Regions from separate parts of the Kocuria sp. CPCC 205258 genome, predicted to be linked through region 3. Evidence: riboswitches for the same ligand, from Rfam matches in the RefSeq annotation. Region 3 holds a riboswitch; each other region holds the start of a gene.
The links. A riboswitch is a leader RNA that binds a small molecule or an ion and turns the genes downstream of it on or off. The one in region 3 is predicted to bind thiamine pyrophosphate.

Region 1 (2,252 bases), 600 kb from region 3:
GCTGGACGGCGGCGGGGAGCCGACGGTGAGACGGGCGGCGGTCCGCCCCGGGCTCAGGCGGGGAGCAGACCGCGCAGCTGCCCGGCGGCGACGCGGGGATCGGGGGCCTCGGTGACGGCGCGGACGACGACGACGCCGCGCGCCCCGGCCTCCAGCACCTGCGGGAGCCGCGGCTCGTCGATGCCGCCGATGGCGAACCACGGCACGGGCAGGACCTCCGGGTCCGCGTCCAGCCGGGCCTCCGTCAGCTCGGCGACCGCGCGGACGAACTCCAGCCCGGTGGCCGGGCGCCCCGGCTTGGTGGGCGTGGCCCAGACGGGGCCGGTGCAGAAGTAGTCGACGTCCGGGTCCTCGAGCGCCGCCGTGGCCTGTCCGAGGTCGTGGGTGGAGCGCCCGATCAGCACGTCGGGGCCCAGGAGCCGCCGGGCCTGGGCGGGGCTGAGGTCGTGCTGGCCCACGTGGAAGACGTCGGCGCCCACGAGCGCGGCGATGTCGGCGCGGTCGTTGACCGCGAACAGGGCATCGTACTCGGCGGCGACCCGGCCCAGCAGCTCCAGCGCGGCGATCTCCTCGTCCGCGTCGATGCTCTTGTCCCGCAGCTGGACGATGTCCGCGCCGCCGGCGTAGGCCGCGTGCAGGAACTCCTCGAGGTCGCCCCGGTCCCGGCGGGCGTCCGTGCACACGTACAGCCGGGCGGCGAGGAGACGGGCCGTCCGGGTGTCTCGCAGGGAGGACTCGGCAGGGGCGGAGGCGTCACGGGTAGGGTGGGTCACACGCTGATGATAGGTCAGCGGTTCTGCGGGAGCCCCACCGGGGGCTGAGAGGGCGTCCAGCGCCGACCGCCACACCTGATGCGGGTCATGCCGCCGGAGGAAAGGACGTTCCCTGTGACTGCCGCGCACCCCGCCCCCACGACCGCGCCCCACCCGCTGGTCGACGGGCCCGAGCACGTCCGCGCCGACGTCGCCGTCGTCGGCGCCGGGGTGATCGGCCTGGCCACCGCCTGGGAGCTGCGCCGCCGCGGCCGCTCGGTGGTCGTGGTGGACCCCGAGCCGGGCTCCGGCGCCAGCCGCGCCGCGGCCGGGATGCTCGCCCCGGTGAGCGAGGTCCAGTACCGGCAGGAGCCCCTGTACCCCCTCATGACCGCCTCGGCCGCCGAGTACCCGGCGTTCGTGGCCGCCCTCGAGCAGGCCGCCGGCGGGACGGTGGGCCACCGGGCCACCGAGACCCTGGTCTGCGGCGTGGACGCCGCCGACCGGCAGGCCCTGGCGGACCTCCGCGCGCTGCAGGGGCGCCACGGCATGACGGTGGAGCCGCTGACCCTGCGCGCCGCCCGCACCCTCGAGCCGGCCCTGAGCCCGCGGCTGTCCGCGGCGTTCCGGATCCCCGACGACCACCAGGTGGACCCGCGCCGCCTCGTGGCCGGGCTGCTCGCAGCCCTCGTCGCCCCGGAACTCCCCGACCTCCCGGAGCTCCCGGAGCGCCCCGGGCTCCCGGCCGCGCGCGACGGCGGACCGGCCCGGCTCGTCCACGACCTCGCCACGGGGCTGCGCCGCAACGCCGAGGGCGCGGCGACCGGCGTCCGCCTGGCCGGCGGCGGGATGGTCTCCGCGACCTGGACGGTCCTCGCCCCCGGCGCCGGGCTCGGCGAGCTCGAAGGGCTGCCGGAGGACTGGCACCCGCCGCTGCGGCCGGTGCACGGGGACATCCTGCGCGCCCGGGTCCCCGCCGGGGCGCCGGAGCTGCTCGGGCGCACCGTCCGCGGCCTGGTGCACGGGGTGCCCGTCTACCTGGTGCCCCGCGCCGACGGGACCGTGGTGATCGGGGCGACCTCCCGCGAGGACGACCTGACCGGTCCCAGCGCCGGCGGCGTGTTCCGGCTGCTGCGCGACGCCCAGGCGCTCGTGCCCGGCGTCGCCGACCTCGAGCTGGTCGAGGTGCTGGCCCGCGCCCGGCCCGGCACCCCGGACGACATCCCCTACCTCGGCCGGGTCCGCGACCCGGACGGATCGCCGGTGCCGGGGCTCGTGGTCTCCACCGGCTACTTCCGCCACGGCGTCCTGCTCGCCCCACTGGCCGCCCGGCTCGCCGCGCAGCTGGTGGCCGGCGGGACCGGAGCCGATCCGGCCGCCGACGCCGAGCACCTCGCCACCACCGACCCGCACCGCTTCGACCGCCCCGTCGAGGCCCGTCCAGGGGATCCCGCGCCGGCCGCCGCCGGGCCCGGGCCCCGGAGCAGGAGCACCCGATGA
Region 2 (2,252 bases), on a different contig from region 3:
CGCCCCGGAGGACCCCTCCCGCCGGGCGCCGACCGTCGTCGGCGTCGGCGTCAAGGCCGAGGACCTCACCAGCGGCCGGCCCGCCGACCGGGGCTGACCCGCCCCGCCGAGCAGCACCACGGAGGACCCCGACCGGCACGGTCGGGGTCCTCCGTCGTCGCGGACCGTCACGGACCGCCCCGGCCTGCCCGCCCTCCGCACGGCGGCGTACCGTGGTGCGCACCACAGCACACCCGGGGCCGCCGTCCCGTCCGCCGGGAGAGCGGCCGCCCGTTCCAGGGAGCATCGCCATGACCAGTGCAGACACCATCCGCACCACCGGCACGGAACTGTTCGTCCACCGGGATCCGTCGGCCGTGGACCGTCACTACACGGAGGACTTCGTCCAGCACTCGCCGCTCGCGCCGGACGGGCGCGAGGGTCTCAGGCAGTTCGTGCGGAGCATGCCCGACGACTTCCGCGTGGACATGGTCCGGATGCTCGACGACCACGGGACGGTGGCCGTCCACTCGGTGTACGAAGGGCTCGGTCCGGAGCCGCTGGTCGGCTTCGACGTCTTCCGGGTGGAGGACGGACGGATCGCCGAGCACTGGGACGTCCTCGAGCCCCTGCGCACGGGCCCCGACGGCGCCCGCCCCCAGCTCGACGGCCCCGTCGCGGTCACGGACCACGAGCGGACGCAGGACAACAAGCGCATCGCCGCCGAGTGGGTCGAGGCCGCCCTCGTCGGGGGCGACCGCCACGCCGTCCAGGACCACATGAGCCCCCGGGGCTGCACCGAGCACACCGGCGGCACGCCGGACGGCCCGCAGCCCGCGTACCAGCGGCTGCGCCGCGTGGTCGGCGAGGGGAACTTCGTGCTGACCGTCGCGGAGGCCGTGCCCGGAGGGAACAGCGACGGGGGATCCACCGGAACGGTGGCCTGCTACGACCTCTGGCGCCTCGACGACGGCCGGATCGTGGAGCACTGGGGCGTCGCGCAGCCGGTGCCCGAGCGGATGGCGCACGCCAACGGCATGTTCTGATCCCGTGCGGGGTCCGTGCCGGCTCCCGCACGACGACTAGACTGGCAGGACACCAGACACGGGGTGCCGCACGAGCGGCTGAGAACACACCCGTCGAACCTGATCTAGCCAGTACTAGCGAAGGGATGTCGCAGATGCGCGATGCCGTACCCCCGTCCGACCGCACACCAGGACCCGGGAGGCCGGTGCCGCCGGACCCCGCGCTCGCCGAGGACGCCGCCGCGGCCCTGGCGGACCTGCGCGCCGCGGCGCCGCTGGTGCAGTGCATCACCAACGCCGTGGTCACCAACTTCACCGCCAACGTGCTGCTCGCCGTGGGCGCGTCCCCGGCGATGACCGACATCCAGGGCGAGGGCGGGGTCTTCGCGGAGCTCGCCGACGGCCTCCTCGTGAACACCGGCACGCCCACCGCCGAGCAGCGCGGCGCCGCCTACGAGGCCGTCGGGGCCCGGCGCCGCGCGGGCCGGGCCTGGGTCCTGGACCCGGTGGCGGTGGGTGCCCTGCCCGTGCGCACGGCGCTGGCCCGCGACCTGCTCGGGTTCGAGCCGGCGATCGTGCGCGGCAACGCCTCCGAGGTCATCGCCCTCGCCGGCGGCGCCGGCGGCCGCGGCACAGACGCGACCCACGGCGTCGACGCGGCCCGGGACGCCGCCGCCGCGCTCGCCGAGCGGGCCGGCTCGGCGGTGGCCGTGTCCGGGCCCGTGGACCTCGTCCGCTCCCCGGACGGCACCGTGGTCCGGGTGCCGCACGGCACGCCCCTGCTGACCCGCATCACCGGCGGCGGGTGCGCCCTGGGCGCCCTCATGGCCGCGTTCACCGCCGTGCGCACGGACCCGGCCGCCGCGGCGGTGGCCGCCACCACGGTGTACACCCTCGCGGCCGAGGACGCGGCCTCCGACTCCGCCGGGCCCGGCTCCTTCGCCGTGGCGCTGCTGGACCGGCTGCACGCCGTCACCCCGGAGGGGATCGCTGCCCGGGCGGAGCTCGTGCGCGAGGAGGTCGCCCGGTGAGCCCGCGCCTCGACCCCGCGGCCCTGTCCCTGCACCTGGTGACGGACACCGCCCTGAGCGCCCCCCGGACGGTCCCGGACGTCGTGGCCGCCGCCGTGCGCGGGGGAGCCACCATGGTGCAGGTGCGGGAGAAGGACGCCCCGGTCCGCGAGCTCGTCGCCCTGCTGACGGCCGTCGCCGAGCGCGTGGGCCGGGAGGTGCCCGTGCTCGTGGACGA
Region 3 (2,252 bases):
CCCCCGCGCCGCTGAGCTCGTCGGCCGCGGCGCCGAGCACCCGGCCCGGCGCGCCGTCGTGGGTGATGCTCCCGTCCCGGCCGAGCACGACGACGCGGTCCACGACCTCGGCCCACACGGCGACACGGTGCTCCACGACCACGAGCGTGGCGCCGCTGCGGTCGAGGCAGGACACCACGGCGTCGCGGACCTGCCGCACGCCGGCGGGGTCCAGGTTGGCGGTCGGCTCGTCGAGCAGCAGCAGCCCGGGGCTCATGGCCACGGCGCCCGCGAGCGCCAGGCGCTGCTTCTGCCCGCCGGACAGGGCCGCGGTGGAGTGGTCGAGGGGGAGGTCCAGCCCCACGTCGTCGAGCGCCGCGCGCACCCGCGGCCAGATCTGCTCCCGGGGCACCGCGAGGTTCTCGAGGCCGAAGGCGGTGTCGTCCCCGATCCGGGACAGCACCACCTGGGACTCGGGGTCCTGCTGCACGAGACCGGCCCGGCCGCGCGCCTGCTCCGGCGGCATGCCGTCGAGCAGCAGCTCGCCGGAGGCGGACTGCCCGTCGTCGTCGTGGAGGACTCCCGCCAGGGCGTGCAGGAGGGTGGACTTGCCCGCCCCGCTGGGTCCCAGCAGGAGCACGCGCTCCCCCGGCTCCACCACGAGGTCGAGGCCGCGCAGCGCCGCCGCGTCCCGCCCGGGGTGGTGCCAGCCGAAGCCGCGGGCCTCGACCCGGGCCCCGCGGCCGGCGGGCACCACGGGGTCCGGGGTCGTGGGAGCCGTCATCGCCGCACGGCCCGACCCGACGCGAGACCCTGCAGCACGCCGGTGGCCGCGAGGGCCCGCACCACGGCCTGCATCAGCAGGCCCGCGAGCACCGCCCCGGAGACGGCCGCCAGGACCACGTAGACCACCTGGTGGCTCAGCGCCCACTCGTAGTTGTAGACGATGTTCTCGTGGACGCCGAGGAAGATCCCGCTCACGGCGCCCGCCACGGCCGCCGCGAGGGCGTCGAACCGGCGGTACCGGAAGGCGGCGAAGGCCAGCTCCGCGCCGATGCCCTGGACGAGACCGGAGAGCACGACCAGCAGGCCGAAGTGGGTGCCCAGGAAGCTCTCGATCACGGCGGCGAGCAGCTCGCAGAACAGCGCGGCGCCGGGCTTGCGGATGATCAGCCCGCCGAGCACGCCGGCCACGAGCCAGCCGCCGGCGATCAGCCCCACGGCGGGCGGGTAGGCGACCGCGGCCGTGCCGACCACGGGGTAGAGCAGGTTCGACCACGCCCAGAAGACGACCGCGCACACGGCGGCGAGGACGGCGGCCATGACGATGTCGACGACGCGCCAGGACGACGCGCGGGACGTGCCGGGGCGGCGGGCGGGGCGGTGGGTGGTGGTGTTCACGGTGGGTTCCTCCTGGGCTCAGCGAGCCGTCGGTGCCAGGAGGGGACGGGGTTCCGCGGGCCGCGCCGGTGGCGCGTTCCCGGGGAAGCACCCCTGAGATGCTCGACTCCCTTCGCCGGTGCTAACCGGAGCAGGTTCGAGGGTCTGCGGCGATCCGCACTCTCAGCGCCGCGCCGGTCTCACCGGCGGGGCGCTCCCCTGTCGTTCAGTGGCACCGAGTCTACCCCTCCCTCGCCCGCTCCGTGCACTGCCGACGCACGGCCGGTGAACGACGCAGGGGCCCGTCCGGCCGGACACCGGTGCGGTGTCCGGCCGGACGGGCCCCTGCGCGAGGTGCTCGCCGGGCCTCAGACCTCGGCCTGGCTCGAGGCCTTGGGGTTGGTCTGCGGCTTGTTCTCCATCTTCGCGATCTGGCGGGAGATGCCGACCTTGATGACGGTGCCCACGAGACCGGTCACGAGCGACCAGATGATGATGCCCGTCCAGGCCTCGTCCGGGTCCGGGTTCTTGGCGGGGGGCGGGTCGCCGGTGATGCGCGTCCACGCCGCGCCGAGCACCTTGTGCGAGAGCGCCACGCCGCCGAGCGAGAGGCCGGTGCCCACGAGTTCGAGGACCTTGGTGTTCATGGAGTGCTGCTCCTTGTCGTCCGAGGGGGACGCGGGTGCGCCCTGTCGATCCTGCCCAGCCTAACGCGTCCCCGGCGATCCGTCAGTCTGCTGTCCGTCCGCCCGCCGGCCGTCCGGGCTCGGCACCGGCGGACCCGCGGCAGCGCCTTCCGCGGAGCCCTCCGCCCCGCCCTCCGCGGCGCGGTTGAGGACCTTCTGCAGGTCGTCCTGGGTCAGCGTGGTCCGGTTCAGGTGCTTGGTGCGGTA

Region 1: another riboswitch for thiamine pyrophosphate. It lies ahead of RF644_RS03150 (FAD-dependent oxidoreductase); the one in region 3 lies ahead of RF644_RS00395 (ECF transporter S component).
Region 2: another riboswitch for thiamine pyrophosphate. It lies ahead of thiM (hydroxyethylthiazole kinase); the one in region 3 lies ahead of RF644_RS00395 (ECF transporter S component).

What each region holds. Positions count from the first base shown of each region.
Region 1 is NZ_JAVKPS010000001.1:677,725-679,976, reverse strand. Features, by position in the region: gene thiE (thiamine phosphate synthase) at 54-683, opposite strand; TPP riboswitch at 789-892, shown strand; gene RF644_RS03150 (FAD-dependent oxidoreductase) at 888-2,252, shown strand; gene thiS (sulfur carrier protein ThiS) at 2,249-2,252, shown strand, end outside.
Region 2 is NZ_JAVKPS010000003.1:443,699-445,950, reverse strand. Features, by position in the region: gene RF644_RS08100 (Rne/Rng family ribonuclease) at 1-97, shown strand, start outside; gene RF644_RS08095 (nuclear transport factor 2 family protein) at 291-1,025, shown strand; TPP riboswitch at 1,075-1,168, shown strand; gene thiM (hydroxyethylthiazole kinase) at 1,211-2,035, shown strand; gene thiE (thiamine phosphate synthase) at 2,032-2,252, shown strand, end outside.
Region 3 is NZ_JAVKPS010000001.1:79,858-82,109, forward strand. Features, by position in the region: gene RF644_RS00390 (ABC transporter ATP-binding protein) at 1-763, opposite strand, end outside; gene RF644_RS00395 (ECF transporter S component) at 760-1,380, opposite strand; TPP riboswitch at 1,471-1,590, opposite strand; gene RF644_RS00400 (DUF4235 domain-containing protein) at 1,728-2,006, opposite strand; gene mnhG (monovalent cation/H(+) antiporter subunit G) at 2,067-2,252, opposite strand, start outside.